3 regions of the Faecalibacterium sp. DFI.5.82 genome follow, and region 1 is predicted to be linked to each of the others. Evidence: a T-box and tRNA genes for the amino acid it is inferred to sense, from the RefSeq annotation. Region 1 holds a T-box; the other regions hold tRNA genes.
The links. A T-box is a leader RNA that pairs with one kind of tRNA and senses whether it is charged. The one in region 1 lies ahead of pheS (phenylalanine--tRNA ligase subunit alpha), so its partner is inferred to be a tRNA-Phe.
Positions count from the first base shown of each region.

Region 2: it encodes a tRNA-Phe, which carries the amino acid that the T-box ahead of pheS (phenylalanine--tRNA ligase subunit alpha) is inferred to sense. The anticodon was not compared.
Region 3: it encodes a tRNA-Phe, which carries the amino acid that the T-box ahead of pheS (phenylalanine--tRNA ligase subunit alpha) is inferred to sense. The anticodon was not compared.

Region 1 covers NZ_JARFIS010000002.1:197,234-207,776, reverse strand. Annotated here, with positions in the region: gene P0G09_RS04565 (ABC transporter permease) at 1-815, shown strand, start outside; gene P0G09_RS04560 (thymidine phosphorylase) at 971-2,290, shown strand; gene trkA (Trk system potassium transporter TrkA) at 2,338-3,696, shown strand; gene P0G09_RS04550 (TrkH family potassium uptake protein) at 3,709-5,151, shown strand; gene P0G09_RS04545 (MFS transporter) at 5,206-6,417, opposite strand; T-box leader at 6,939-7,180, shown strand; gene pheS (phenylalanine--tRNA ligase subunit alpha) at 7,266-8,288, shown strand; gene pheT (phenylalanine--tRNA ligase subunit beta) at 8,307-10,543, shown strand, end outside.
Region 2 covers NZ_JARFIS010000002.1:78,143-88,685, forward strand. Annotated here, with positions in the region: gene P0G09_RS04010 (hypothetical protein) at 78-329, shown strand; gene P0G09_RS04015 (PH domain-containing protein) at 423-800, opposite strand; gene P0G09_RS04020 (nucleoid-associated protein) at 961-1,950, shown strand; gene P0G09_RS04025 (GGDEF domain-containing protein) at 2,073-2,927, opposite strand; gene P0G09_RS04030 (ABC transporter ATP-binding protein) at 3,113-5,002, opposite strand; gene P0G09_RS04035 (ABC transporter ATP-binding protein) at 4,999-6,783, opposite strand; tRNA gene P0G09_RS04040 (tRNA-Gly) at 6,883-6,958, opposite strand; tRNA gene P0G09_RS04045 (tRNA-Phe) at 6,967-7,039, opposite strand; tRNA gene P0G09_RS04050 (tRNA-Asp) at 7,068-7,141, opposite strand; tRNA gene P0G09_RS04055 (tRNA-Val) at 7,145-7,220, opposite strand; tRNA gene P0G09_RS04060 (tRNA-Gly) at 7,227-7,302, opposite strand; gene P0G09_RS04065 (sulfide/dihydroorotate dehydrogenase-like FAD/NAD-binding protein) at 7,627-8,472, shown strand; gene gltA (NADPH-dependent glutamate synthase) at 8,474-9,868, shown strand; gene P0G09_RS04075 (Cof-type HAD-IIB family hydrolase) at 9,924-10,543, opposite strand, start outside.
Region 3 covers NZ_JARFIS010000001.1:21,112-31,654, forward strand. Annotated here, with positions in the region: gene glgB (1,4-alpha-glucan branching protein GlgB) at 1-1,570, opposite strand, end outside; gene P0G09_RS00110 (alpha-amylase family glycosyl hydrolase) at 1,767-3,125, shown strand; gene P0G09_RS00115 (transcription repressor NadR) at 3,183-3,692, shown strand; gene P0G09_RS00120 (hypothetical protein) at 3,781-4,317, shown strand; gene recG (ATP-dependent DNA helicase RecG) at 4,404-6,464, opposite strand; tRNA gene P0G09_RS00130 (tRNA-Cys) at 6,559-6,633, opposite strand; tRNA gene P0G09_RS00135 (tRNA-Gly) at 6,663-6,738, opposite strand; tRNA gene P0G09_RS00140 (tRNA-Asp) at 6,775-6,848, opposite strand; tRNA gene P0G09_RS00145 (tRNA-Gly) at 6,879-6,954, opposite strand; tRNA gene P0G09_RS00150 (tRNA-Phe) at 6,995-7,070, opposite strand; gene P0G09_RS00155 (toprim domain-containing protein) at 7,397-9,388, shown strand; gene P0G09_RS00160 (DNA gyrase subunit A) at 9,573-10,543, shown strand, end outside.

The DNA.
Region 1 (10,543 bases):
TGGAAGGCATCATGGTCATCGGCGGTGTGGCGGGTGTTCTGACCCTGACCATGCTTCCGGCCGACATGTCGCCGTTCCTGGTGGTGCTGATCTCGGTTCTGGTGGCCGCTCTTGCCGGCATGGTGTACAGCCTGCTGCTGGCCTTTGCCTCCATCAACCTGAAAGCGGACCAGACCATCGGCGGTACGGCCCTGAACCTGCTGGCCACCGCCATAGCCGTGGTCATTGCCAAGTATTTCAGCGACAGCGGCAGCGCCAAGCTGAACTATTCCAACAAGCCGTTCCTGTTCAGCATCGGCGGCCTGGAGCTGAGCATCTTTGTGCCGCTGGGCATCGTGCTGCTCGTCATCAGCTATGTGGTGCTGTACAAGACCCGCTTCGGCCTGCGCCTGCGCGCCTGCGGCGAACATCCTCAGGCAGCCGATTCTGTGGGCATCAACGTCTACAAGATGCGCTACGCGGGTGTGCTGCTTTCCGGTGCGCTGGGCGCTATCGGCGGTCTGGCATATATCGTGCCCCCGGTGCAGACCTGGAACTTTGAGGTCGGCGTGGCTGGCGCGGGCTTCCTTGCACTGGCTGTTATGATCTTTGGTCAGTGGAAGCCCTTCAACATCTGTGCCGCCGCCATGTTCTTTGCCGTGTTCAAGAGTCTGGCAAACATTGCGGACTCCACCTTCCTGGCACAGCTCCACTGGTCCAGCAACATCTATAACATGATGCCGTTCATCGCATCCATGATCATTCTGGCCTTTACCTCCAAAAACAGCATGGCCCCCAAGGCTGAGGGTATCCCTTACGACAAGGGTTCCCGCTGAGCGAGGTTTGTTCCAAGGGCGCAGCTGCTTTTCCGGGCAGCTGCGCCCTTGGTGTTCAAAACCCGACAAAGGAGACGGAATGTGGATTGCCTTTGTCAAAAAGTCTGTTATAATGGAATTTACTGAAAGTCATACTGTCAGACAGGAGAATTGCGATGCGTATTTATGATCTGATTGCGAAAAAGCGCGATGGCGGTACCCACACCCGGGAAGAGCTGGAGGCCATTGTCAACGGCTTTGTCAGTGGGGAAGTGGCCGATTACCAGATGGCTGCCTGGATGATGGCGGTCTACCTGCGCGGCATGACCAACGAGGAAACAGCCGAGCTGACGGACGTGATGGCTCACAGCGGCGTGATGGTCGATCTTTCCCCCATCCCCGGCATCAAGGTGGATAAGCACTCCACCGGCGGCGTGGGCGATAAGACCACCCTTGTGATCGCCCCTGTGGTGGCGGCCTGCGGTGTGAAGATCGCCAAGATGAGCGGCCGCGGCTTGGGCCATACCGGCGGCACCATTGACAAGATGGAGAGCGTGCCCGGCACCAGAACTGCCCTTTCGCAGGAGGAGTTCTTTGCCCAGGTGAACAAGATCGGGCTGTCGGTCATTGGCCAGAGCGAGGGCATTGCCGTGGCGGATAAGAAGATGTACGCCCTGCGGGATGTGACCGCCACGGTCAGCTGCATCCCGCTGATTGCCTCTTCCATCATGTCCAAGAAGCTGGCTTCCGGCTCTGATGCCATCCTGCTGGATGTGACCACCGGCACCGGTGCCTTTATGAAGACCGTGGACCAGAGCATTGAGCTGGCTGAGCTGATGGTCGCCATCGGCACCCACCATGGCCGCCGGGTGGCCGCCATGATCACGGATATGGACACCCCGCTGGGCCACAACATCGGCAACAGCCTTGAGGTCATGGAGAGCATGGACGTGCTCAAGGGCAAGGGCCCTGCCGACCTGACCGAGGTCTGCCTGCAGCTGGCCGCCAATATGCTGGTGCTGGCAGGCAAGGGTACCCCAGCGGAGTGCCGTGCCATGGCACAGGCTGTGATCGCGGACGGCTCTGCCTTTGCCAAGTGCAAGGAGATGTTTGCGGCCCAGGGCGGCGACACCCGTGTGCTGGACGATTACAGCCTGTTTGAACAGCCTGCAGCCAGCTTTGAGCTGCTGGCCGAGCAGGATGGCTACATCGTGGCCAACGATGCCGAGAAGATCGGCTCTGCCAGTGTGCTGCTGGGCGCTGGCCGCCAGAAGAAGGGAGACCCGCTGGACTTTGCGGCCGGCATCACCCTGCACAAAAAGCGCGGCGACTATGTGCACAAGGGCGAAAGCCTGGCCACCTTCTACGGTGCGGCAGATAAGTTTGAAGCCGCTGCTGCGGAGTACCGCAGCGGTCTGGTCTATGGTGCGGAAAAGCCCGAGGAGGCCCCGCTGGTCTACGCCCTTGTCACCAAGGACGGCGTGGAGCGCTACTGAGAAAGCATCCTTCCCGCAAGGAGGGAGGAACGGAAAGGACATTTTCTATGAAGATCATTCTGGTGGGCTGCGGCAAGGTCGGCACAGCGCTGGCACGTCAGCTCAGCGAGGAAGGCCACAATGTCACGGTCATCGATACCAACAAGGCCCGTGTGGAGCATATCAGCGAATCCTATGACGTGATGGGCATTACCGGCAACGGCTCCTCCATCACAACGCTGTCCGAGGCAGGGATCGAGGAGGCGGACGTGTTCATTGCAGTCACCGGCTCGGACGAGCTGAACCTGCTCTGCTGCATGTTTGCCAAAAAGGCGGGCCACTGCCACGCCATTGCCCGTGTGCGCAACCCCTCCTACAGCCATGAGCTGGACTTCATCAAAAAGCAGATCGGCATTTCGGCCATCATCAACCCGGAGATGGCGGCGGCGCGGGAGATCTCCCACCTGCTGCGCTTCCCCGGTGCCAGCAAGATCGATACCTTTGCGGAAGGCCGGGTGCGGCTGATCAAGTTCACCCTGACCGAGGCACAGGCACTGGACGGCGTGGCCATCCGGGAGATCCCCACCCGGCTCAAGAGCGATATCCTGGTCTGCGCCGTGGAGCGCGACGGCGGGGTCATCATCCCCAACGGTAATTTTGTGCTCCAGACCGGCGATCAGGTCACCTTCCTTGCAACGCAGGAAAAGGCCCACGAGTTCTTCCAGCGCATCCATCTGGCCGTGCGCCCGGTGCGCAATGCCCTCATCGTGGGCGGCGGTGCCATTGCCTTCTACCTGAGCCAGGAGCTGCTGGAAAACCATGTCCGGGTGCGGATCGTGGAGCGGGACCCCGCCCGCTGCGATGTGCTGGCCCAGGCCCTGCCCGAGGCACAGATCCTGTGTGAGGACGGCTCCAACCGCGAGTTCCTGCTCTCCGAGGGCCTGACCTCCACCGAGGCCTTTGTGGCCCTGACCAACATCGACGAGGAAAATGTTCTGCTGACCCTGTTTGCCAAGAAGCATTCCAATGGCAAGCTGGTCACCAAGATCAACCGCCTGGAATTTGACGATATCCTGGCCGGGCTTGATCTGGGCAGCATCGTCTACCCCAAGTACATGACCTGCGATTACATCGTGCAGTATGTGCGCGCTTTGCAGAACGAGGCAGGCAGCAACATCAAGACCCTGTACCGCATTCTGGACGACCGTGTGGAGGCGCTGGAATTCACGGTCCATGAGAAGAGCCGCGCCACCGGTGTGCCCCTGAGCCAGCTCCACCTGAAAAAGAACCTGCTGCTCTGCTGCATCACCCGCGGCAACGAGATCAAGATCCCGCGCGGCGGCGATGAGATCCAGGTGGGCGACAACGTCATCGTAGTCACGCTGGAGCACGGCCTGCATGACCTGCGGGACATCGTGGAAGATTAACGGAGGCGCGGCATGAATTATGCGATCGTTCTGCGGCTGCTGAGCTACATCCTCTATTGCGAAGCCGCGCTGCTCCTGCTGCCTGCCATGGCCAGCCTGATCTATGGTGAATGGATGGTGCTGGGCGTGTTCCTGCTCACGGCAGCGCTTTCTGCTGTGGCGGGCGCTCTGCTCCACCGCATCAAGCCCAAGAGCCAGATCTTCTATATGCGGGAGGGCTTTGCCACCACGGCGCTCTGCTGGCTGCTCATCAGTGTGGTGGGCGCGGTGCCCTTTGTGCTCACGGGCAGCATCCCCAACCCGGTGGATGCCATGTTTGAGACCGTTTCCGGCTTCACCACCACCGGTGCCAGCATCCTGCCCGCCGTGGAGGACCTGCCCAGGGGCATCCTGTTCTGGCGCAGCTTCACCCACTGGATCGGCGGCATGGGCGTTCTGGTGTTCCTGCTCTCCCTGCTGCCCCTGACCGGCGGCTCCCATGTCAACCTGATGAAAGCCGAAAGCCCCGGCCCCCAGGTGGATAAGCTGGTGCCGAAGGTGCAGTCCACGGCAAAGATCCTCTATGGCATTTATTTTGGCCTGACGGTCATCGAGTTTGTGTTCCTGTTGTTCGGCGGGATGCCGGTGTTTGAGTCTCTGCTGACCTCCTTTGGTACAGCGGGCACCGGCGGCTTCGGCTTCCGCAATGACAGCTTTGCCAGCATGTCGCCCTATGTCCAGTGGGTCGTGACCATTTTTATGATCCTGTTTGGCGTGAACTTCAACGCCTATTTCCTGCTGCTGATGCGCCGCTTCCGCCGCGCTGCCGCCAGCGAGGAGGTGCGCGCCTACTTTGTGATCATCGGTGTGGCTGTGGTCATCATCACGGCCAACATTTACAGCATGTACAACGGCTTGGGCGAGGCTCTGCGCCACGCCGCCTTCCAGGTGGGTTCCATCATTACCACCACAGGATTTTCCAGCTGTGATTTTGACCTGTGGCCCACCCTTTCCAAGGAGATCCTTGTCATGCTGATGTTTGTGGGTGCCTGTGCGGGCAGCACCGGCGGCGGCATGAAGGTCAGCCGCCTCCTGCTGATGGGCAAGACTGTGGGCAAGGAGCTCAAGCAGGCCCTTCACCCGCAGGTGGTGGCCCCCGTCCGGATGGACGGCAAGGTGGTTAACCATGAGACCATCCGCGCCACCAATGTCTATGTGGCAGCCTACATCTTCATCTTTGCGGCATCCTTCTTCCTCATCAGTCTGGATGGCTTTGACATGGTGACCAACTTCACCGCCATTGCCGCCACGTTGAACAACATCGGCCCCGGCCTTGCCCAGGTGGGCCCCATGATGAACTTTGGCAGCTACTCCAATCCCGCCAAGCTGGTTATGATCTTTGACATGCTGGCGGGCCGTCTGGAGATCTTCCCCATGCTGGTGTTCTTTATGCCGGACACCTGGCGGCGGTTCTGAGCAAAATAACAAAGCGGATGCGCTCCCACCGGAACGCATCCGCTTTTTGCTGTATCAGGATTCCTGCGGCTTTTTCCCCAAGAGCGCCGCGCCGCTCAGCACGATGACTCCGCCCAGCAGGGCAAGGCCCGCACCGGCCTGCCCGAAGGCATCGCCGACGGCACCCACCAGAGGACTTGCGGGGATCATCAGCAGGCTGTAGGCCATGCCGTCCACGCTGATGAGGGTGGCCCGCTGGTCACTGGGGATGGCATCGTTCAGCTTCTGGCTCTCGTGGAGCAGATAGACCTCCAGCACACCCTGCACCAGCATCATGCCCAGGATGCCGCCCCAGGCGGGCGCAGTACCCACCAGCAGAGTGCCCACACCGCAGAGCAGGGCACAGGCCGTGTAGAGCCGCCGCATGGAGCGGCATCTCACCCGGCGGCCGATCTCGGTACCCGCCACGCAGGCCAGACCGCCCAGCAGCAGGGGAAGGAAGAGCAGCTCCGTGGGCCAGCCCAGCTCAATGAGCCGCTGCTGCAAAAACATTTTGGTCAGGTAGCTGGGCACGCTGATGAGGGCGCTGGATGCGATCAGCTTCACCGCCATTGGGCAGGTGTGCAGGACATGCAGGCTGTCCCGCACCAGCTGGCGGAACTGTTCGGGCAGAGCGCGCAGCGCGTGCTTTTCCCGGCTGGCCTGCGACTCAGTGACGATGGGCTCCGCAAGCAGCATATTGGCAAGGGCGGAAATGCCCTCAAAAGCGGCGTTCAGCAGATAAAAGCCTGCGTAGCCGAGAAACTGGTTCAGAATGCTGGCCATGGAGCCCACGGCGTTGGCCAGCATGGAAATCTGAGAGCCGTTGGCGGAGACCTGAATGTATTCCTCTTCGCAGCCCTCCTGCTTCAGGCTGTCGTAGAGCAGCGCCGTGGAGGTGCCGGAGAACATGGTCATGGCCAGCGCGTTCAACCCCATGGCAAAGCAGATGGTGAACAGGTCTGACGCAAAGGCCATCAGCAGGCTTTGCAGGACCATGCACACGCCGCCGGACACGAGGGTCTTTTTCCGGCCCAGCAGGTCTGCCGCCATGCCGCTGGGCACCTCACACAGCAGGCTGACAACATGGAACACGCTCTCGGCCAGACCAATCTCCCACAGGGAGAAGCCCCGGGCCGCCAGCAGCGCCACCCATACCGCATCCGTGATGCGCAGGCCGGAGAAGAGATCGGCAGTGTAAATGCAGGCAAGCTGCTTTTTCAAATTGAGCTTACGTTTATGGTTCATGGGGAACACCCTTTCTATTTATAGTGAATAATTCAAAATAGAAAGTGTACCCTTGCAAACGGAAGTTTGCTGTGACCAAACCCCTCCGTCAATGCTGACGCATTGCCACCTCCCCTAATAGTGGAGGCCTTGGCAATCCGTGCAGAATTTCCGGTTTCGCCAGAGGCTCCCCTACTAGGGGAGCTGACGAGCGAAGCGAGTCTGAGGGGTTCAGGCAAAACAAAAGCGCCCCACAGCAAAGCTGCGCGGCGCTGAAAATCATGCTCCACGCTTTGCTGAAAGAGACAAAAGGGTACACTTCGAGCCGTAACGTATTAAATCTGACCTTTTTTGAAAAAGATGCAGCCATTCCAACCCATCTGGGTGTACCCTCCTTTCAGTAAAACGTTACGCTTACAATACCATACTTTCGGCCAAAACACAAGCAAAACCGTGAAATTCAGGGAAAAAGTGCCGCCCCGGCTTGCAAACAGGCCCAAAGTGTGGTAAGATGATATCCGGTTATGAAACCTGAATATCTTGAAAACGCAGCGACGGAGAGAGTACGCATGCAGTTCCACAGCAAAGAGAGAAGCTTCACCGGCTGAAAGGGCTTCCGCGTGGGTGTGTGCCGAAGTTCGCTCCTGAGCGGCCTGCCCGAACGGCTTCTATTAGGGCAGGACGGCGCGCCCCGTTACGGCGTTTGAGAGCCGCCCTTCTTTGTGCAGGGCGGAAACCGGGTGGTACCGCGGAGCATTGGATTTGCAAAGGCTTCGTCCCTTTTGTCCGGCCAGAAATGGCCCGGCAGGGGACGGGGCCTTTTTTGCTGCCCCGCTTTGAAAACACGAATTGAGAAGGAGAGAATTTCCATGCAAGCAATGATCGACGAGCTGGCCAAACAGGCCGCAGAGAGCCTCGGTCAGGTCTCTTCCAAGGAGACGCTGGCCTCGTTCTGGCAGGAATATCTGAGCAAAAACGGCAAGATCCCCGCGCTGATGAAGAATCTGCGCTCTGTCGCGCCCGAAGAGCGCCCCGCCATGGGCAAGATCATCAATGAGCTCAAGCAGAAGGTGCAGGCAGACTACGATGCCGCCGCTGCCAAGGTAAAGGAGGCCGAGCTGGCCGCCCGCAACGCCGCTGAGACCGTGGACATCACCCTGCCCGCCAAGACCCGCACGGTGGGTGGTCTGCACCCCCTGACGCTGGTCACCAACCAGATCATCGACGTGTTCTCCGGCATGGGCTTTGCCGTGGCTGACGCACCTGAGATCGAGGACGACGACCACAACTTCACCCGCCTGAACGTGCCCAAGGATCACCCCGCCCGCGACATGCAGGATACCTTCTACCTGTCCGACGAGTTCCTGCTCCGCACCCAGACCTCCGGCGGCCAGATCCGCACCATGGACAGCCAGAAGCCGCCCATCAAGGTGCTGATCCCCGGCCGTGTGTTCCGTTCCGATTCCGATGCCACCCACAGCCCCATGTTCCACCAGATGGAAGGCCTGGTCGTGGATAAGGGCATCACCCTGGGCGACCTGCAGGGCGCGCTGAACACCTTTGTGCAGAAGCTGTTCGGCAAGGACACCCGCACCCGCCTGCGTCCCTCTTACTTCCCCTTCACCGAGCCCAGTGTGGAGGTCGATGTCAGCTGCTTTGAGTGCGGCGGCAAGGGCTGCCCTCTGTGCAAGCACACCGGCTGGATCGAAGTTCTGGGCGGCGGTGTTGTCAACCGCAAGGTGCTGGAGAACTGCAACATTGACCCGGATGAGTATTCCGGCTTCGCCTTCGGCATTGGCATCGAGCGCATCGCCATGCTGAAGTACGGCATCAACAACATCGGCCTGATGTTCGAGAACAACCTGCAGTTCCTCAAGCAGTTCCATGAATAAGAGGGGAGAGAACAGACAATGAAAGTACCTTTCAGTTGGTTAAAAGAATTCGTTGATATCGACGTTACCGCTCAGGAGCTGGAGGAGAAGCTGTTCTCCTGCGGCTTTGAGGTGGAAGAGCTGATCCCGCTGGATGCAGGCATCAGCAAGGTGGTCGTTGGCAAGATCGTGGAGATGGAAAAGCAGGAGGGCACCCACCTGACCAAGTGTGTGGTGGACTGCGGTGACTACGGCCACGACATCCGCATCAGCACCGGTGCTGCCAATATGAAGCTGGGCGACTGTGTGCCCGCCGCTCTGGATGGCTCCACCCTGCCCGGCGGTATCAAGATCAAGGCCCGCAAGATGCAGGGCGTGGAGTCCAACGGTATGCTCTGCTCCGGCGAGGAGCTGGGCCTGAACGATGACCTGTTCCCGGGCTCTGAGGTCTATGGTCTGCTCATCCTGCCCGAGGATTCTGTTCCCGGCACCGACATCGCACCCGTTGTCGGTCTGGATGACTATATCTTCGATATCTCCATCACCGCAAACCGCCCCGACTGCCAGTCCGTGCTGGGCATTGCCCGCGAGGTCGCTGCCATTCTGGGCAAGCCCCTGCACATGCCCGCCATGGATTACAAGGCTGTCTGCGAGCCGGATGCTCCCATCACCGTCCAGGTGGAGGCCCCTGACCTGTGCCCCCGTTATATGGCGCACTACGTCCGCAACATCCGCATGGGCGAATCTCCCCGCTGGATGAAGCGCCATCTGGCCCTGTGCGGCCTGCGCTCCATCAGCAACGTGGTGGATATCACCAACCACACCCTGCTGGAAATGGGCCAGCCCATGCACGCCTTTGACCTGAACAAGGTCGCCGGCCGCACCATTGATGTGCGCCGTGCCCACGAGGGCGAGAAGATCGTGACCCTCGATGAAAAGGAGTTCACCCTGAACCCCAACAATCTGGTCATCTGCGATGCCGAGAAGCCTGTGGCTCTGGCCGGCATCATGGGTGGTGCCAACTCCGGCATGGATGAGAACACCACCAGCCTGCTGTTCGAGTGCGCTACCTTTGCCCGTGACTGCGTCCGCAAGACCAGCCGTGCCCTGGGCCAGAACAGTGATTCCTCTGCCCGCTATGAAAAGGGTGTGGACCGCAACTCTCCCGAGCTGGGCCTGGCTCGTGCCCTGCACCTGATCCAGGAGCTGGACTGCGGCGATATCACCACCCTCGAGTATGACCTGACCGATGGCCGCCCGCTGGAGCGCAAGCACATCGTGACCACCCCTGCCAAGATCTGCGGCGTGCTGGGCATCACTGTGCCCGAGCAGACCATGATCGATATCCTGCAGCGCCTGGAGTTCACTGTGGATGTGCAGGCCGATGGCAGCTGGGATGTGTCTGCTCCTCTCTACCGTGAGGATGTGGAGAGTTTCCCCGATCTGGCGGAGGAGGTCATCCGTGAGTACGGCTATGACCACATCAACCCCACCTTCCTGAACACCGCCTCTGTCACCAACGGCGGCCTGAACTATGCACAGAAGCAGCAGCTCAAGACCAAGCGCCTGCTGGCTGCACAGGGCTTCTATGAGGCCTCCACCCTGGCCTTCTACTCCAACGCGGAGCTGGATATGCTGCACATCCCCGCTGAGGATGCCGCCCGCAAGGCTATCCGCATCCTGAATCCCATCAGCGAGAACCTGTCCATCATGCGCACCCTGCTGACCCCGTCCATGCTGAATGTCATCGTGGACAACCTCAAGAAGGGCAATGCCGAGGGCCGCCTGTTCGAGATGGCTCCCGTCTATCTGGCCAAGGAGCTGCCCATCAGCGAGCATCCCCATGAGCGTCAGACCCTCTGCATTGGTGCCTTTGGCCCCGAGGAGGACTTCTTCACCGTCAAGGGTGCAATGGAGGCACTGGCCGCAGGCTTTGACCTGACCTTTACCTATGAGCGCGAGACCACCCCGTGGCTCCACCCGGGCATCAGCGCCGCTGTCTACTGCAACGGCAAGCGTCTGGGCGTGTTCGGTAAGCTCTCCAATGAGATCAACGGCGAGCTGGAGATCGCCAAGGACCAGAAGGACAGCCAGAACATCTATCTGGGTGAGCTGGACTATGAGGCTCTGATGTCCTGTGTGGACGGTGAGCTGCGCTATAAGCCGCTGAGCCCCTACGCTGCCGTCAAGCGTGACCTGGCCCTTGTCTGCGAGGAAAAGGTCACCTGCGGCGAGATCGAGGACACCATTAAGAAGGCAAGCTCCCTCATCACCGA
Region 2 (10,543 bases), 120 kb from region 1:
CGAGAAGCGTTCCCCACGGGCAGCCTGGCCCGGGGGACTCTTCCAGAATAAAACATTTCTTTGTGGGAGGTATTTTTATGCTTCGCATCCAGTATCTTGATAAAGACCGTTTCATGCAGCAGGTAGCCGCCAGCCGCGGCAGTGTGCTCCTGCACCTGGCCAATGGCGAGACCTGTGACCTGAAAAAGGACAACGCCGCCACCGAGCTGTTCCAGATGATGGACGCTCCCTCCAAGGGCTTTGACATCTCTGTCACCGACCCTGCTGATGTCACCGGCTTCCTGCACTACATGCTCGAGGCCGGCCGCAGAGAGCGCGCCGCCTGCTGACCCTTCGACATTCTCCTTTTTTCGCATATTACAGCAATGTAAAACGCCCGCTCCGGGGTCAGAAGCCGGAACGGGCGTTTTACGTTTGTTCTGTTACAGGATGCACCGGCTGATGGCCCGTGCCACCGCCAGCAGCTCATCCTGCCCGATGAAGCCGAACTTTGCCTCGTGCTCATCCGCAAAGCAGACCGTCAGCTCTGAGGTCTGCAGCGGGTCGCCAAAGCCTGCCGTCTTGATGCCGTAATGCAGGATCTTGCGGTAGGGCAGCACAAAGATCTCCTGCCGGGTACCGGTCATCCCCTGCATATCCACCATAAAAATGCGGTGGGTGGTGAACACGGCCTGATCGCGCACGGTCTTGTAAGCCCCCACGATCTGCTCACCGTCCAGCAGCAGCTCCTGCACATTTTTGCAGATCTCCTTTTCCTTGATGCGGATGAGGTTCTGCATCGGCTTGTCCCGAAATTCCATAACACACTCCCCTTTCGGCTTGTCCGGATGTTTGGTCAGCCCCATTGTAGCATCTCAGGCGGCAGTTGACAAGCCTTTGCGCTCCCTCTCGCCTTTTTGTTCCGGATGTGCTATACTGGGCAGGAACATCACAATCACCCGGGAAATGAGGTTTTGACCCATGGAGATCATCATCCATCAGGCAATTTTGCATGTGCTGGACACCACGCTGGACGCGCCGGTGCTCAGCGGCGGCGGCATGGAGCTGACTGCCGAAAAGACCGCCTACTTACAGAATCATATCGAAAAGCTGCTGGCCAGCGATGAGATCCGCCAGTGCCGCCCCCTGCCGGATTCGGCTTTCCGGAACGAGCTGGAACACAATCAGGATTTCATTGATCTGTCCTGCCGCATTGCGGGGGTGCTGTTCGATTACATGCACGCCCACACCACCATCCCCGGGGCGGACCTGGCCGTGGTGGATTTCACCCGGGACGGCGCGCCCTGGTTGGGCATCCTCAAGCTGAACTATAAAAACGGCTACACCCACTACACCGAGACCGTGGAAGGTGCCCCGGTCAACTCCATCATCCAGCAGCGGGCCTGCCTGCCCACCCAGAGCGGCAAGGTGGAGGAGGGTGCGCTCGTCAACTTGACGGACTACTCCATGCGCCTGCTGGAAAAGAAATACGACATCGACGGCCACAAGGAGTTCTACCTCTCCTCTGTTGTGTTCCAGTATACCCAGGCCGAGCCCGAGAAAAAGAAGCTGCAGGCCATTCAGGAGGCCGCCGCACAGGCTGTGAAGGATGCCTATGAGGACGAGCCCCATGCCGACGCGCAGGTGGCCATGCTCATTGCCAACCAGGCTGCCGACAACGACAATCAGGTATCGGTGGAACAGGTGCGCCAGCAGCTGGCCGAGGAATACCCACTGGCCGCTGTGCCCTTTGATGACTATGTGGAAAAGAGCGAGGTGCTGGAAGAGGCCGCTGCTCCTGTCACCGTGACCCCTGCCCGCATCCGCCGGATGGAGAGCCGGAGCATCCGCACCGCCAACGGCATCGAGGTCAAGATCCCCACCGAGCTGCTGAACTCCGATTCCGAGCTGGAATTCCTCCACGATCCGGACGGCAGCGTTTCCCTGCTCATCAAAAATGTGATCCTGTAAGCCGCCGCAGATGGCGTTTTTCTCTCTCTGCGCGCTGGTGCTCACCGCCCTGATGTAACAGATCACCAAAACAGCCTCAGCCCTTGGGAAATCGGGCTGAGGCTGTTTTTTCGTCCGTATGATCAGCGGTTTTTGCGCTTGTTCCGGTACATATCCCGGTCGGCAGCATGGTAGACTGCGGTATAATCAAAGGGGCCTTCTGTCACGGTGTGGTATCCAAAGGCAACATCCAGCTTGAGGCGGTCGTCGCTCTGGCGGGCCAGCTCCTTGTGCAGCCTCTCGATCAGCTGTTCGGCCTCTTCTGCAGAAAAATGGCTGCAGGCAATGAGGAATTCATCGCCGCCCATCCGCAGGGCCACGCTCTCCGGCGGCAGGTTTTCCCGGATCACCCGGCCCACCCGCTTGAGCAGCAGGTCGCCGTACTCGTGTCCGTAGGCATCATTCACACGCTTCAGGTAGTTACAATCGCCCATAATGATCGTGACGGGCATGACGGCTTCCTTCAGCTGCTCGGCGCCCTTTACCTTCAGGTAGTTGCGGTTATACAGACCTGTCAGGTCATCGTGGACGGCCCAGTTCTCGGCCTGTTTTTCCAGCCGCACCCGTTCGGTGATATCACCAATAAGCCCCACGATGCCGATGATCTTTCCCTCCAGCACAACGGGGTTCTTTTTGATCTGATAGTATGCCGTCCCATCCTTCCGGGGCACCTCGGTGATAAAGCTGGTTCCCTTGCCAGTGGCAAGCACCTTCTGGTCCTGCTCATAATAAAAACGGGCCTGTTCCTCGTTACCCCAGATCTCCAGATCTGTCTTGCCCAGCACATCCTCTTCCTGCCCTTCTCCGTAGGGGAAGAAAGTCCTAACGTCCGAAATAAAAAGATAACGGCATTCCGTATCCTTGAAAAAGAGGTTCGCCGGTGTACTGCGCAGAAAGGTCATCACTTCTTCATAGCCGAGCGCATCGATCCACTGCATCCTGTGGCCCCTCCTTTCCATTTCTCTTTTTTATTATTTTACCATATTCTATTATACGAGCGATGCACCTGTTTTGCAAGTGTTAATTGCGTTCCCTCAACGATCCGGAAGAGGACGACTCCACCCCTGGTGCAGACGGAAAAGGCCGCTGACCCATCTCAGGTCAGCGGCCTTTCTGTCTGCGCTTATTCAGCTGCGTTCAGCTGCGCCTTGTGGTATTGCAGGGTGTACAGCTGGTAGTAGCGGCCATGCCGGGCCAGCAGCTGCTGGTGGGTGCCCTGCTCCAGAATTTTACCGTGGGACAGCACGATGATGTTGTCCGCATGCTGGATGGTGGACAGCCGGTGGGCCACAATGAGCATGGTGCCCACGGTGCGCATCTTTTCCAGCGAATCCTGAATCAGCAGCTCCGTCTCGGTGTCGATGTTGGCGGTAGCCTCGTCCAGGATCATCACGCTGGGCTTGTGGATGATGGTGCGGGCAAAGCTGAGCAGCTGCCGCTGCCCGGCGGAGAAGTTGTTGCCGCGCTCACGCACCTCTTCGTCCAGCCCGTGATCCAGCTTGTTGATGAACTTGTCGGCGTTGACGTAGCGGCAGACCTCCATGATCTCGCTGTCGGGGATGCCCTCTTCCCGCAGAACGATGTTAGAACGGATGGTACCCGAGAACAGGAACACGTCCTGCAGCATCTGGCCGAAGTGCCTGCGCAGGGAGGAGATCTTGATCTTGCGGATGTCGATGCCGTCGATCAGGATCTGGCCCTTCTGGAACTCGTAGTTCCGGCAGATCAGGGAGAGGATGGTGCTCTTGCCGGAGCCGGTGGAACCCACAAAGGCCACCGTCTGGCGGGCATCCACATGGAAGGAAACGCCCTGCAGCACCCACTCGCCGGGAACGTAGCTGAACCACACGTCCCGGAACTCGATCTCGCCCTTCACCTCGTTCAGCTCAATGGCATCGGGGGCATCCTGCATCTTGGGCTGGATGTCCATGATGGAGAACACCTTTTCTGCCGATGCCAGCGCCGACTGCAGCCAGTTGAACTGTTCGGCCAGGTTCTGGATGGGGGTAAAGAACTTGGAGATGTACATATAAAAGGTGACGATGGTGCCGCTGGAAATGGTCTGCCCCAGAAAGCTGACATTGTTCAGGTGACCCATGCCGCCCAGATAGAACAGGCACAGGATCGAGCTGACATAGAGCATATACACCAGCGGACGGAACACGCTGAACACGAAGATCTGCTCCTGATTGGCCCGGGCCAGCTTCTGGCTCTTCTGGCGGAAGTCCTCCATCTTCTCGTCCTCCCGGCCAAAGATCTGGGTGACCTTGATGCCGGACAGGTTTTCGGACAGATAGGTATTGATATCGGTGGTCGCGTTCTTGAGCTTGCGGTTGGCGCGGCGGGAGAACTTGCGGAAGATGACCGTGAAGATCACGATGAAGGGCACAAAGCAGAGCACCATCAACGTCAGCTCGTAGTTCAGGCAGAGCATGGCCACCAGAATGCCCAGAATGACAAAGCTGTTCTTGGTCAGCTGGACCAAGAGGTTTGTGAACATCATGGAGATGGCGTTGGTATCGTTGGTCACACGGGTGACCAGCTTGCCCACGGGGATCTCGTTGAGCTGCTCGTGTGCCAAAGATTCAATGTGGCTGAACAGATCCTCGCGCAGATCGGAGATGATGCGCTGACCCACCCGCTGCAGGATCACGGCCTGCAGGTAGGTGCTGCCCATGGAGAACACCAGCACGCCTGCATACACTGACACGCCCAGGAAGAGGGTGCGGAGTTCAAACTCCCCGGCCACCAGCTCCTCGATGCGGCCCACGATGAGGGGTGAAATGATATCGTAGGCAATGGAGAAGAGCATCAGCAGGCCCACGATGAGGAATTTGCTCAGGTAGGGCCGGGCATAGCGGGCAAGGCGGCGCATGATCTCGCCGTCCTCCATGTTGCGCTCAAAGCCCATAGCGGTCTTTTTGTCCTTGGCGGCGGCATAAGCTGCCACCAGCAGGGCGGTGATCACGCCGATGACAGCGCCCACCAGAACCAACGGATTCAGATGCATCATGCGTTTTCGCCTCCCTTCGTCTCATCCTCCAGCCGCTGCAGATCGACCATCCGGCGGTACTCCGGGCAGGAAGCATACAGCTGGTCGTGGGGGCCGACGGCTTCCACCCGGCCCTCGTTGAGGAAGATGATCTTATCCAGCCGCTCCACCGTGGAAATGCGGTGGGCAATGAGCAGGGTGGTCTTGCCTGCCCGGCTGTTCTTGAGGTTATCGAGGATGATCTTCTCGGTGCTGGTATCCACCGCCGAGACGGAGTCATCCAGGATCAGGATGGGCGCGTCCTTGAGCAGGGCGCGGGCGATGGAGATGCGCTGCTTCTGGCCGCCGGACACCGTCACGCCACGCTCGCCCAGAACGGTCTCGTAGCCGTCCTTGAAATCCACGATATTATCCCTCACATCGGCCATGCTTGCCGCCCGCTCGATGTCCTCCGGGGTGGCATCGTCCACACCAAAGGCAATGTTGTGGGCGATGGTGTCCGAGAACAGGAAATTATCCTGCGGAACGTAGGCACATGCATTGCGCACCGAGTGGATGGAAAGGCTGTTCACATCCCTGCCGTCCACGAACAGGGTTCCGTCCGGCACATTATAGGTGCGCAGCAGCAGGTCCACCAGGGCGGTCTTGCCCGCACCGGTCTTGCCCACGATGCCCACACTCTCGCCGGGCGCAATGGTAAAGGAGATATCCCGCAGCACATCGTACTCGCCGTCCGGGTAGCGGAAGTTCAGGTGGCGGAACTCGATGCCGCCTTTGGGGTCGGTCAGGTCGGCCACGCCGGGGCGGTCAGCCACGTCGATGGGGGCATCCAGCAGCTCGGTGATGCGGTTCAGGGAGGCCTTGCCGCGGCTGGTCTTTTCGATCAGCATGGACACAGCCATGATGGGCCAGACGATGGCCTCAAAGTAGCCGATGTACTCCACCAGCTGGCCGGCGTTGAACCGGCCCTGATAGACCAGATAACCGCCGTAACCCAGAATGATGCAGACCACGGACTCCACGAACAGGGTCACCAGCACCTCCAGCAGGGTGGCGATCTTCGTGTAGGTCACGTTGATCTCCTCGTTTTCCTTGTTCAGCTTCCGGAAGGCCTGCAGTTCCTTGTACTCCTTGACAAAGGCCTTGATGACCGCAATGCCGGAAAAGTTCTCCTGCGCGAAATCGGAAAGGCCGGAGAAGGCCTCCTGCCGCTCCTCCCAGCGCCGGGTCATCACCTTGCTCATCTGGGTGCCGATGGCAAACATGATCAGGGCCGGGATCAGGGCCAGCAGGGTCAGCCGCACGTCCATGGTCCACATCTTATAAAGAGCCAGCAGACCCAGGGTCAGCGCGTCGAAGAACATCAGCACGCCGTCGCCGAAGCACTCCTGAATGGTGTCCAGGTCGTTGGTGTACAGGCTCATCAGGTTGCCGACCTTGTTCACCTGATAGTACTGCTGGGACAGCCTGCGGCTGTGGTCGAACATCCGCTCCCGCAGGTCTGCCGCGACCCGCACCGCCGAGCCGAAGAAACAGATGCGCCACAAAAAGCGCCCAATGACCATCAGCACCACGATCCAGATCATGGGCAGGCAGATGTGCTGCAGCAGCACCTCTTTGGTAAAGAGCAGCGTCTCACCGTTCACCACCACCTGGCCAAGGTTCACTCCGTTGATGACCAGCCGGTAGAGCTGGGGGATCAAAAGCTGGATGTAATCCACCGTCAGCAGGGCGGCAAGGCCCAGCAGCAGCACGGGAGCATGCTTGAGGTAATACCGGTTGATGTACTTGCCGAATATCACTGCGTTTTTCCCTCCTTTTTCAATTCCAAAAAAGCTTTCAACGTACAAAAAAGCCGCTGCATCACACGACGAATCATGTTTTGCAGTGGCTTGTTTGTCTGGAGCGGCCGACGAGGCTCGAACTCGCTACCTCCACCTTGGCAAGGTGGCGCTCTACCAGATGAGCTACGGCCGCATATAAAGTGCCTCCGATCGGAATCGAACCAATGACACGGGGATTTTCAGTCCCCTGCTCTACCGACTGAGCTACAGAGGCATATAAGCTGCTTCCAGAGAAGCAGCAGCGACCCGGATCGGGCTCGAACCGACGACCCCCAGCGTGACAGGCTGGTGCTCTAACCAACTGAGCTACCGGGCCACATGGTGGAAGTTAACGGGCTCGAACCGCTGACCCTCTGCTTGTAAGGCAGATGCTCTCCCAGCTGAGCTAAACTTCCACAAAATGGAGCGGCCGACGAGGCTCGAACTCGCTACCTCCACCTTGGCAAGGTGGCGCTCTACCAGATGAGCTACGGCCGCACATTTCATGTGGTCTGCCGGGGTTTCGCTCCCGGCGACGTTGGCTATTATAGCGTAAAACGCAGGCTTTGTCAACAACAAATTTCCAAAAAATCAGACTTTTTGCAAAACACGCCTGTCTGCGCCTGTTTTTCAAAAACAAAGCCGAAACCGAAATGTTTCAGCTTTGCGGCGGCAGACACAAAGAAAATTCGGTTGCGTTCCCTTCTTAAAGAGGTTATAATAAACTTGTCAAAAAGTTGCACAAAAACACGTCTGCTATGCCGCGCGGGCGGGCAGACGTGTTTTTGTGCCAAGATTTTGCCAGAAAAAGGAGCAACCGCAATGTACAAGATCACTGAAAAGGTCGCGCTGAACCCCACCGTGACAAAGATGGTCATTGAAGCCCCGCTCATTGCCAAAAAGGCAAAGCCGGGCCAGTTCATCATTGTGCGCCCGTTTGAGGACAGCGAGCGCATCCCCCTGACCGTGGCCGGTTACGACCGCGAAAAGGGCACTGTGGATATCATTTTCCAGATCGTGGGCGGCACCACCATGGAGCTGAACAGCCTGAACGCAGGCGACAGCGTCCATGACTTTGTGGGCCCCTTGGGCCGCGCCACCGAGACCGAGGGCCTGAAAAAGGTCTGTGTTGTCGGCGGCGGCGTGGGCTGCGCCATCGCCCTGCCCATTGCCAAGGAGCTGCATGACCAGGGCTGCACCGTCCACAGCGTCATCGGCTTCCGCAATAAGGATCTGCTCATCCTCGAGGACGAGTTCAACGCCTGCAGTGACGAGCTGCGCATTATGACCGATGACGGCAGCTACGGCACCAAGGGTGTGGTCACTGCCGCTCTGGACGAGCTGGTAGCCGCTGGCAACCAGTATGATCTGGTCATCACCATCGGCCCGCTGATCATGATGAAATTCGTCGTCAAGACCTGCCAGAAGCACGGGCTGAAGAGCATCGTCTCCATGAACCCCATTATGATCGACGGCACCGGCATGTGCGGCGGCTGCCGCCTGACCGTGGGCGGCGAGACCAAGTTTGCCTGCGTGGACGGCCCCGACTTTGACGGTGACCTCGTCGATTTCGACGAAGCCATGGCCCGCGGCACCATGTACCGCCCCTTTGAGGCAAAGGCCCGCGAGAAGGCCTGCAATCTGTTCAAGACTGAGGAGGCAAAGTAAGATGGCTTTCAATATGGATCCCAAAAAGTGCCCCATGCCCACCCAGGACCCCAACGTCCGCAACAAGAACTTTGAGGAAGTTGCACTGGGCTATACCGAAGAGATGGCCGTGAACGAGGCCAAGCGCTGCATCCACTGCAAGAACAAGCCCTGCCAGACCGGCTGCCCCGTGGGCATCGATATCCCCGAGTTCATCGGTCATGTGGCCGAGGGCGACTTTGAAGCCGCCTATCAGGTCATTGCCCGCTCCTCTTCCCTGCCCGCCGTCTGCGGCCGTGTCTGCCCCCAGGAGAGCCAGTGCGAGGGCAAGTGCACCCGCGGCATCAAGAACGAGCCCGTGGGCATCGGCCGCCTGGAGCGCTTTGTGGCCGACTGGCACCGTGAAAATGTCCACACCGCCCCCATCGTGCCCGCATGGAACGGCCACAAGGTCGCCATCATCGGTGCAGGCCCTGCCGGTCTGACCGCCGCAGGCGATCTGGCCAAGCTGGGCTATAAGGTCACCGTCTACGAGGCCCTGCATGTAGCCGGCGGCGTGCTGATGTACGGCATCCCCGAGTTCCGTCTGCCCAAGGCCATCGTGCAGCAGGAGATCGACGGCCTGAAGAAGATGGGCGTGGATTTTGAGTGCAACATGGTCATCGGCAAGGTGCTGACCATCGACGAGCTGATGGGCGAGTACGGCTACGAGGCCGTGTTCGTTGGCTCCGGTGCCGGTCTGCCCCGCTTCATGGGCATCCCCGGCGAGAGCCTGAAGGGTGTGTACTCTGCCAACGAGTTCCTGACCCGCTCCAACCTGATGAAGGCCTACCTGCCCACCAGCAAGACCCCCATCCGCACTGGCAAAAAGGTGGCCGTTGTGGGCGGCGGCAACGTGGCCATGGATGCTGCCCGCAGCGCCCTGCGTCTGGGTGCCGAGACCGTGTACATCGTCTACCGCCGCGGCATGGCCGAGCTGCCTGCCCGTAAGGAGGAGGTCGAGCACGCTGAGGAAGAAGGCATCATCTTCAAGACCCTGTGCAACCCCGTGGAGATCCACGCCAACGACGAAGGCTTCGTCAAGTCCATCACCTGCATTGAGATGGAGCTGGGCGAGCCCGATGCTTCCGGCCGCCGCCGTCCCATTGAAAAGAAGGGCAGCGAGTTTGAGCTGGATGTGGATACCGTGATCATGAGCCTGGGCACCAGCCCCAACCCCCTGATCCGCTCCACCACTCCTGGTCTGGAGACCAACAAGCACGGCTGCATCGTCACCGAGGGCGACGAGGGCAAGACCAGCCGTGAGGGCGTGTACGCCGGCGGCGATGCCGTGACCGGTGCCGCCACCGTCATCAAGGCCATGGGTGCCGGTAAGGCAGCCGCCAAGGCCATGGACGAGTACATTCAGAATCAGTAAGTTTCCCCTATAGAAAAAAGCCGGTGCGCCAAGAAAGTGCACCGGCTTTTTCTCTTCATATCAGGCCGTTTTCTACACAATACCAATAGATGCCGTCTTCCTTCACATCGCGGCAATGGGCGGTGGCGGCGGCTTGCAGCCGGGCAGAGGCGTTGGCCATAGCGATGCCGGTGCCGACGGCTCTGAACATTTCGATATCGTTGTTGCCGTCACCGAAGGCCATGCTGTCGGACTTGTCGATGCCGTAGAATTCCAGCATCTTTTCCACGGCGATGCCCTTGCCGCCGCTGGCCGGGATGATATCCACGGCGCGGTCCCACCATGCGGCGATCTTCGCGTTCTCCACATCCTTCAGGATGGCTGGGTACTCCGCTTCCCTGCCACTCATCAGCACCTGAAAGATCTCGCCCTGCGCCATAGCATCAAAATCGTCGGCGATCACCAGCTCGACCCCGCCGATGGCAAAATACTCCGCCAGATCAGGGTCGGAGCCGTTAGCGGCCAGCCGGTCCTTGGTGGCCAACGCCATGGGCCGCCCCAACGCTTCGGCGTTCCGGCGGAGCAGGGCAATGTCCGCTTTCGGGATGAGATTTTTGAAAACATCGCGCTCCGGCGTGAAGCAATAGGAGCCGTTGTAGGTCAGGAACGCATCGAAAGTGACCCCTTCGAACTTCG
Region 3 (10,543 bases), on a different contig from region 1:
CCCGGCTCTCACAGGCGATCCACTCAAAGCAGTTCGGGTTGTATTCGCCATCGTAGAGGGCGGGTTCAGTGGCATACAGGCGGCCCAGCTCGGCAAAATATTTCTGGAAGCTGTCGTGGAAGGGATACTTCATCAGGCCCCAGTCCAGCTCCTTTTTCTCATCCCACTCCCGGAAATGCCCCAGTTCATTGCCCATAAAGTTCAGCTTTTTGCCCGGGTGGGTGTACATGTAGAAGTAAAGGGTGCGCAGCTGGGCGCATTTTTCCTCGTAGGTGCCCCACAGCTTATCAATGATGGTCTTTTTGCCGTGCACCACCTCGTCGTGGCTGAGTGCCAGCAGATACAGCTCGTTGTAGAAATACTGCATACTGAAGGTCAGCTTGTGGTAGACATCGGGCCGCTCACCAAAGGGTGTGGCAAAATAATCCAGTGTGTCGTGCATCCAGCCCATGTCCCACTTGTAATCGAAACCGATGCCGTCGTAGCGGGTGGGGGCGGTGACCTTGAGGAAGTTGGTGGAGTCCTCGGCGGTGTAGATGCCGGTGGGCCAGCGCTCGTTCAGGCCGTGGTTCAGGTTTCGCAGGAAGGTAACAGCGCCCTCGTTCACGCCGCGGTTGGGGTCGCCCTGCCAATAAAGGGCACGGGAGATGGCATCCATCCGGATGCCATCGCAGTGGTAGACATCCATCCAGAGGGCAGCGGCGCTGTTCAGAAAGCTGCACACCTCCCGGCGGTAATAGTTGAAGTTGCAGGTGCCCCACTCGCTGTGGCCCACATCGCTGTCGTACTCGTAGAGGTGGGTGCCGTCAAAGTTGGCGAGCGCGTCGCCGTTGGCGGCAAAGTGGACGGGCACAAAGTCCATGATGACACCAATGCCCATCCGGTGGCAGGCGTTGACAAAGGCCGCAAAGTCGGCGGGGTCGCCGTAGCGGCTGGTGACAGAGAAGTAACCGGTGGTCTGGTAGCCCCAGCTGCCGTCAAAGGGATGCTCTGCCAGCGGCAGCAGCTCCACATGGGTGAAGCGGTGATCCAGCAGCCAGGGGATCAGCTCCCGGGCCAGCTCCCGGTAATTGTACCAGCCGTCCGAGCCGTCCTCGCGGGTGGCGTTGGGCTTGTGCTTCCAGCTGCCTGCATGGAGTTCGTAGATGTTCACGGGCAGGTTGCGGCACTTGTCCCGACGCTCCATCCAGCTGGAATCGTCAAAGGCAAAGTCCATCCGGGCCAGCCTGCTGGCCGTGCCGGGTCGCAGCTCGGTGGAAAAGGCGTAGGGGTCAGCCCGCATCACGGTGCTGCCATCCTTGCCGTGGATGCGGTATTTGTACAGCTCTCCCTCGGCAAGGCCGGGCACAAAGCCGCTCCACACGCCGGTGTCGGCCTTCTGCATGGGAACGCCCGGCCCCCAGCCGTCAAAGCCGCCGCAGATCTCCACAGCCACGGCCCCCGGGGCCCACACGGCAAACCGCCAGCCCTCCTGCCCAAAGTCATCCCGGCAGGGGTGCGCGCCCAGCACACGGTAGGCATCAAAGCATTCGCCCGCAAAGAACGAGCGGTCGATGGTGGGAAAATTCATGCAGATTTCTCCTTTTCTCAACGGGATACACCCGGTCATATTTACCAATAATTTTTGATCAAAATCGTCACACTTGCTGATTTTAACGGAGACTATGCAGAAAATTTATCAAACATCCACACAATTGGCGGAGTTTGTGGTATACTGAGCCTGCCGCTGCTGGGCGGCAGAAGAAATGATATGGGAGAGAGTAACTATGGCATGGTATGATACCGCAGTTTTTTATCACATTTATCCGCTGGGCCTGTGCGGCTGTGCGCACGAAAACGACGGCCAGCCCACACCGGGCGCGTTCGCAAAGCTGAACGCCTGGGCCGAGCACGCCTCCAAAGACCTGGGCTGCACGGCCATTTATATCGGCCCGCTGTTCGAGAGCGGCTCCCACGGCTATGATACCATCGATTATCGCCGGGTGGACCGCCGCCTGGGCACCAACGAGGAGTTCAGGGAGTTCGTGGCCAACTGCCACGCCCGGGGCCAGAAGGTCATTGTGGACGGTGTGTTCAACCATGTGGGCCGGGATTTCTTTGCCTTCAAAGACCTGCAGGCCAACCGCGAGAATTCCCGCTATAAGGACTGGTTCTGCGATGTGAACTTCTGGGGCAACAACGAGTACAACGACGGTTTTTCTTACGGCAACTGGGGCGGCTTCAACCTGCTGGTCAAGCTGAACCAGCGCAACCCCGAGGTGCAGAACTACCATTATGATACCATCCGCTTCTGGGTCGATGCATTCGACATTGACGGCATCCGGCTGGATGCAGCGGATGTGCTGGACTTCGACTTTATGAAGGGCCTGCGCCGCCTTGCCAACGAGGTCAAGCCTGAGTTCTGGCTGATGGGCGAGGTCATCCACGGCGATTACAGCCGCTGGGCCAACCCTGAAATGCTTCACTCCGTTACCAACTATGAGCTGCACAAGGGCCTGTGGAGCGGCCACAACGACCACAACTATTTTGAGATCGCACACACCATGCGCCGCCTGCAGGGGCTCTGCCACGACACCCGGCTTTATACCTTTTCCGACAACCACGATGTGGAGCGCCTGCCCAATAAACTGCGGAACAAGGCGCACATCCGGCACATTGCAATTCTAGTATACACGCTTTGGGGCATTCCGTCCATCTACTACGGCTCCGAATTTGGCATCGAGGGCAAAAAGGAGTGGGGCAGTGACTGGCCCCTGCGCCCCTGCCTGGAGCTGGACAAATTCCGGGATGACCTGACCACCAACCCCGTCACCAGTGTGTACGCCGCATTGGGCAGGCTGAAGGCCGAATACCCGGCCCTGAGCTGGGGCGAGGTGAAGGAGCTCCAGCTGACCACCCAGTGCTATGCCTTTGCCCGGGTGCTGGATGGAAAAGCCCTCGTGGCCGTATTCAACAACGGCGACGGCCCGGCGGAGATGGAGTTCCAGCTGCCGGTGGAGGCCAACGCTGCAACGGACCTGTTGGCCGATACCGTGGGCGCTGAGAATGTGATGGTCAGCCTTGCATCTGGCCGGATGAAGGTCCAGCTGCCCTCCAATTACGCCACGGTCCTGCGTCTGGATTGACAGGACACCTGTCATGCACTATTATAATAGGGAAAAATGCTGACAGGGGGAACAACAATGAACGCAGCACAGCGCCGGGAAAAGATCTTGCAACAGCTCCATGGGGCCAGCGCACCCATCAGTGCCAGTGCACTGGCCGCAAAGCTGGGGGTCAGCCGCCAGATCGTGGTGGGGGACGTGGCCCTTCTGCGGGCAGGCGGGGCCGAAATCGAGGCCACCCCGCGCGGGTATCAGTTCCACCCGACCCCCGGCGGCTACACCGGCATCCTGGCCTGTGTGCACAGGACCGCCGATGAGATGCGCACCGAGCTTTACACGGTGGTGGATCAGGGAGGCGTGGTGGTCGATGTGGCGGTGGAAAACCCGCTTTACGGCGAACTGCGGGGCAACCTGAACCTCGCCAGCCGATACGATGTGGACACCTTTATCACCCAGGCAGTCAATACCCCGGAGTGCCTGCTCAGCCGGATGACCGGCGGCGTGCACCTGCACACCCTCCGCTGCCCGGATGAAGAAACATTCCAGAGGATCGAAGCCGCGCTGAGAGAGAAAGGGATTCTCTATTGATATTGTAAGAAAACTCGAACAAACTGTCTATCCCCGAAAAACGAAAAGCGTTGGATATCCAACGAAACAATGAAAGTGGTGGATTATTTTGGACATCCGCATTGAAAAGACTGACCGCGCCATCGAAAAGGCATTCATGGAGCTGCGTGCCCGCCAGCCGCTGGAGAAGATCAGGATCAAAGACCTGTGCACACTGGCCAAGGTGAACAAATCCACCTTTTATGCCCACTATGAGGATATCTATGAGCTGTCCAGCCGGTTGGAGAACAAGCTCATCCATGTCATTCTGGACAGTGTGCCCAATGTGGGGCTTACCGCTGCACACACAGAGCAGCTGACCCGTGAACTGTTCCATGCCTTTGTTCAGAACCAGGAGGCGGTGAACATCCTTTTCTCCGGGGCAAGGCAGGGGATCTTTGCCAACTGCATTGAAAAGGGTCTGCGAGATCGTCTGGCGGCCAAAGACCCCACCTTTGCAGCGGACCCCGACCGGGGCATCCTGCTTTCCTTCTGCGTGCAGGGCTGCTTCTATGCCTTTGCCAACAACAGCGGCCAGATGGACGTGGAACATCTGGTCAATCTGCTGGCTGTGATCGCCAAGGCGGCGCAAAGCCTGAACCGATGACAGAATCGTAATAATGAGAAAGGCTCCTGCTTTCGCAGGAGCCTTTCTCATTTTAAAATACATGGAAACCGGTTCTTTTTATTGTTTCAATTCATGGCTCCAGCCTTTGTGAACATCTGTTCGACCTGCGCGGCGAGCAGGCTGTGCTCCGGCGCTTCCAGCAGGGGGTCTGCGGCCAGCAGAGCGGCGGCCTCGGCCTGAGCGGCGTGAAGGGTGCGGGTGTCGTTCATCAGGTCGGCGATCTGCAGGGTGGGCAGGCCGTGCTGTCGGCTGCCGAAAAAGTCGCCGGGGCCGCGGGTCTCAAGGTCGAACTGTGCCACGGCGAAGCCGTCCGAGGTGGAGCAGAGGAACTTGAGCCGTTTCTGGACGCTCTCGGCGGTGTTGTCGCTGACAAGGAAGCACCAGCTCTCGGCGGCACCCCGGCCCACGCGGCCCCGCAGCTGGTGCAGGGCACTCAGGCCGTAGCGCTCGGCATTCTCGATGACCATGACGGTGGCGTTGGGGACATCCACGCCCACCTCGATGACAGTGGTGGATACCAGTGCGTCCAGCCGGCCGGCTTTGAAATCGTCCATTACCGCGGCTTTCTCCTTTGGCTTGAGCTTACCATGCATCAGGCCGACCCGGCGGTCGGGGAGAAGGGCTTTGGCAATGTCCTCGTAGTAACTCTTCACGGCGTTCAGCCCGCCGTCCGGCGTGTCCTCGATGGCGGGACAGACGATATATACCTGCCGTCCGGCTCCGATCTCCCGGTCGAGAAAGCCGTAGAGATCCCGCCGCTTTTTTCCGGTGATGCACCGGGTCTTGACGGGCTTGCGGCCCGGGGGCAGCTCATCAAGGATAGAGATGTCCAGATCACCGTAGATCAGCAGGCCCAATGTGCGTGGAATGGGCGTGGCGCTCATCACCAGCAGATGGGGGTTCGCAGCCTTTTCGGCCAGCATTCCGCGCTGGCGCACGCCGAAGCGATGCTGCTCGTCCACCACAGCCAGACCCAGCCGGGCAAACTCCACGCCCTCGCTCAGGATGGCGTGGGTGCCCACCACAAGGTCGGCTTCGTCACTGCGGATGGCAGCCAGCGTGGTGCGGCGGGCGGCGGCCTTCATGCCGCCGGTCAGCAGGGCCACACGCATCCCGAAGGGGGCCAGCATCCGGTTCAGATTCTCTGCGTGCTGGGCGGCAAGAATCTCGGTGGGGGCCAGCAGGGCCGCCTGGTATCCGCTGCGGATGCAGGCCCAGATGGCGGCGGCGGCAACCAGCGTCTTGCCGCTGCCCACATCGCCCTGCAAAAGGCGGTTCATGGAGGTGCTGCCGGACAGATCGGTCAGAATTTCGTCTACGGCCCGGCGCTGGGCACCGGTGGGGGAGAAGGGGAGCGATGCCCAGAAGGGGGCCGGGTCGAGCCGCTGCATGGGTGCACCGGTGGAGGCGCTGCCCCGGTTCTTCATTCGTCCAATGCCCAACTGGAGCACCAGCAGCTCCTCGTAGATGAGCCGCCGCCGGGCTGCAAAAGCCTCCTCTTCCGTGGCAGGGCAGTGGATGGCCCGCACAGCATCGGCCTTGGAGAGCAGGCGGTATTTTTTCAGCATCTCCTCTGGCAGCGGGTCGGGCAGGAGTTCCGCATGGGGGAGCAGCTGCCGGATGCATTTTGCGATCACGGTGCTGGAAAGCCCCTCGGTCTGGGGGTAAACGGCCTCGAAAGGAGCGGCGGTGATCTGTGCCGCTGTGCGCACCTGCGGGTTGACCATCTGACGGCGAAGCATCCCGCCGGTCACGATGCCCTCAAAATAGTATTCCTGCCCCAGCTCCAGCTTCTGGGTGGCATAGGGATTGTTGAACCAGGTGATCTCCAGGCTGGAAACATCGTCCCCGGCGGTGATGCGCTCCATCCGCCGCCCGCCCGGCAGGATGCGCCCGGCAGGTTTGGCGAACACCTCGGCCTTCACCACGCACTCGGTGTCTGGCGGGGCCTCGGCAATGGAGTAGGGACGGGAAAAATCGATGTAACGCCGGGGATAGTGGCAGAGCAGATCGGCCAGTGTCACGATGCCCAGTTTCTCGAACCGCTCGGCGGTCTTGGGCCCCACGCCCTTGAGGTAGCGCACCGGCGTGTCCGGGGTCAGGGTGGTGTGATGTTCAGCGGGCATGGCAGGAGACTCCTCTCGTGGTTTTCTTTATTCTAGCACGTCCGGCGGCAAAAGAAAACAAAAAATCCCGGAAGCCACAGCTTCCGGGAACTTTTGGAGGTGACGACCAGATTTGAACTGGTGGATGAGGGTTTTGCAGACCCTTGCCTTACCACTTGGCCACGTCACCATATTTGGAGTGAATATTTCCACTCCATTTGGAGCGGCCGACGAGGCTCGAACTCGCTACCTCCACCTTGGCAAGGTGGCGCTCTACCAGATGAGCTACGGCCGCATATTGGTGCATTTACCCTTGCACCACAGGGAAAGACGACCCGGATCGGGCTCGAACCGACGACCCCCAGCGTGACAGGCTGGTGCTCTAACCAACTGAGCTACCGGGCCATATCCGGAGTGATTATTACCACTCCGTTATGGAGCGGCCGACGAGGCTCGAACTCGCTACCTCCACCTTGGCAAGGTGGCGCTCTACCAGATGAGCTACGGCCGCATATCGGAAGAACAGGAGTAATTCTTGTTCTTCTGAAAGATGGTGCCTCCGATCGGAATCGAACCAATGACACGGGGATTTTCAGTCCCCTGCTCTACCGACTGAGCTACAGAGGCGCACCGGACGATGATTATTATACCTGAAATTTTGATTTTGTAAAGGGGTAAATTCAAAATTTTTGAAAAAAACTGAAACTTTTTTCATTTTATGCGTTTCAACGCGCAAAATAAGAATGACTTTCTGGGCTTTTTTCTGCCGGATCAGGAGGACAAGAAATCTGCCCGAAGAAATTGACAAGTAATACAACCTATGGTTTAATAAAAGAAAAGAACACCGACGCTTTTGCTCTTTACACATCGCTTATACTTATTATAAGGGAAAGAGCAAAGGCGTTTTGATTTGACGACCTGCTCATTACAAGAGAACAGGCCCGGAGGACAGCATGGCAAGAAAACAGGAATATGGCAACGAAAGCATTACTTCGCTGAAGGGCGCCGACCGTGTGCGCAAGCGCCCGGCCGTCATCTTTGGCTCAGACGGCGTGGAGGGCTGCGCCCACTCTATTTTTGAGATCGTCTCCAACTCCATTGATGAAGCCCGTGATGGCCACGGTGATACCATCAATGTGACCCGCTGCAAGGACGGCAGCGTGATCGTGGAGGACTTTGGCCGCGGTATGCCCGTGGACTGGAACAACGGCGAGGGCCGCTACAACTGGGAGCTGCTGTTCTGTGAGATGTACGCGGGCGGCAAATACGGTGAGGGCGAGGACAACTACGAGTTCAGCCTGGGCCTGAATGGCCTGGGCCTGTGCGCCACCCAGTACGCCTCTGCCTGGATGACCGCCGATATCTACCGCGACGGCTTTCATTACCACCTCGACTTCAAAAAGGGTGAGAACGTGGGCGGCCTGCAGAAGGAGCCCTACAAGGGCCGCCGTACCGGCAGCATCATCCACTGGAAGCCCGACGATGAGGTGTTTACGGACATTGACGTGCCCGGCAGCTACTATAAGGATGTGCTGCGCCGTCAGGCCGTGGTCAACGCGGGCCTGACCCTGAACTTTACGGACGAAAAGGAGAAGGACCCCGCCACCGGCAAGCCCTGGAAGGAGAGCTGGTGCTACCAGAACGGCATTGCCGACTATGTGCAGGAGGTGGCAGGAGAGGACACCCTGACCCCGGTGTTCAGCTGCGAAAGCGAGGCCTCCGGCCGTGACCGTGAGGATCAGCCGGATTATAAGGTGCGGATGAGTGCTGCCTTCTGCTTCTCCAATAAGGTGCAGCTGCTGGAATACTATCACAACTCCTCCTGGCTGGAACACGGCGGCAGCCCCGAGCACGCCGTCCGTACGGCTTTTGTCTATCAGATCAACAAATACCTGAAGGACAAGAACCTCTATAAGAAGGGCGAGAGCGCCATCAGCTTCCAGGATGTGCAGGACTGCCTGGTCTACGTCTCGTCCAGCTTCTCCACCCGTACCAGCTACGAGAACCAGACCAAGAAGGCCATCACGAACAAGTTCGTCTCGCAGGCCATGACTGATTTCCTCAAGCATTACCTGGAGGTCTACTTCCTTGAAAAGCCGGAGGAGGCCCAGAAGATCTGCCAGCAGGTGCTGGTGAACAAGCAGAGCCGCGAGCACGCCGAAAAGACCCGCCAGAGCATCAAAAAGACGCTCTCCACCCAGATCGATCTGGCCAACCGGGTGCAGAAGTTCGTGGACTGCCGCACCAAGGATGCTTCCCGCCGGGAGCTCTACATTGTGGAGGGCGATTCCGCTATGGGCGCGGTCAAGCAGAGCCGCGACAGTGAATATCAGGCCATCATGCCCATCCGCGGCAAGATCCTGAACTGCCTGAAGGCCGATTACGCCCGCATCTTCAAGTCTGATGTCATCGTGGACCTTATCAAGGTCATGGGCTGCGGCGTGGAGCTGGGCGGCAAGCATAACAAGGAGCTTGCCACCTTCAACATCGATAATCTGCGCTACAATAAGATCGTCATCTGTACCGATGCTGACGTGGACGGCTACCAGATCCGCACGCTGGTGCTGACCATGCTCTACCGGCTGACCCCCACTCTGATCAACGAGGGCTATGTCTATATCGCGGAATCGCCGCTGTATGAGATCACCACAAAGGACCACACCTATTTTGCCTACACCGAGCCGGAAAAGGCAGCATTCCTGAAGGAGATCGGCGACAAAAAGTATACCATCCAGCGCTCCAAAGGTCTGGGCGAAAACGACCCCGAGATGATGTGGCTGACCACCATGAACCCCGAGAGCCGCCGCCTGATCAAGGTGCTGCCCACGGACGTGGAGGAAACGGCCCGGGTGTTTGACCTGCTGCTGGGAGACAACCTTGCCGGACGCAAGGAGCATATTGCACAGCACGGCGCGGAATATCTGGATGATCTGGATGTGAGCTGACGAGATAAACCCCTCCGTCAATGCTTTGCATTGCCACCTCCCCTAGTAGGGGAGGCCCTGGCGTTGCGGAACGCCCTGCGAGTTCCCCTCTATGCCAAGGGCCCCACTATTAGGGGGGCTGTCGAGCGTATGCGAGACTGAGGGGTTGGATCCGGGATATAGATGCTGATATAGAGGAGCAAAAATGGCAAAACGAACAACCAAAAAAACGACCAAGCCTGTCCGCCCGCAGCTGGGCGACGGCGTTGAGATCCTGAACGCGGGCAGTGTGCTGGAAGATCCCATCACCAGCACGCTGGAGACAAACTATATGCCCTACGCGATGAGCGTCATCGTCTCCCGCGCCCTGCCCGAGATCGATGGCTTCAAGCCCGCCCACCGCAAGCTGCTGTACACCATGTACGGGATGGGTCTGCTGAAGGGTGCCCGCACCAAGTCGGCCAACATCGTGGGCAGCACCATGCACCTGAACCCCCACGGTGATGCCGCCATCTACGATACCATGGTGCGCATGGGCCGGGGCAACGAGAGCCTGCTGGTGCCCTTTGTGGACAGCAAGGGCAACTTCGGCAAGGCGTACAGCCGGGATATGTCCTGCGCCGCTGCCCGTTATACCGAGGCCAAGCTCGAGGGTATCTGCGAGGAACTGTTCCGGGATATCGATAAGGAGACCGTGGACTTTGTGCCAAACTACGACGGCACCACCACCGAGCCGACCCTGCTGCCCGTGACCTTCCCCACCATTCTGGCCAACAATACCCTGGGCATTGCAGTCGGCATGGCCTGCAACATCTGCTCCTTCAATCTGGCAGAGCTGTGCGCCACCACCGTGGCCCTGATGAAGGATCCCAAACACGATATCTCCACCACCATGCCTGCCCCGGATTTCGTGGGCGGCGGCCAGATCCTGTACGATGAGGCCCAGATGCGGGAGGTCTATGAGAATGGCCGGGGCAGCATCAAGGTGCGTGCCCGGTACAATGTGGTGCCCGGCGAGAATATGCTGGAGATCACGCAGATCCCGCCCACCACCACTGTGGAAGCCATCATGGACAAGATCGCCGAGCTGGTCAAGGCGGGCAAGATCAAAGAGATCAGCGATATGCGGGATGAGACCGACCTGAACGGCCTCAAGCTGACCCTTGACCTCAAGCG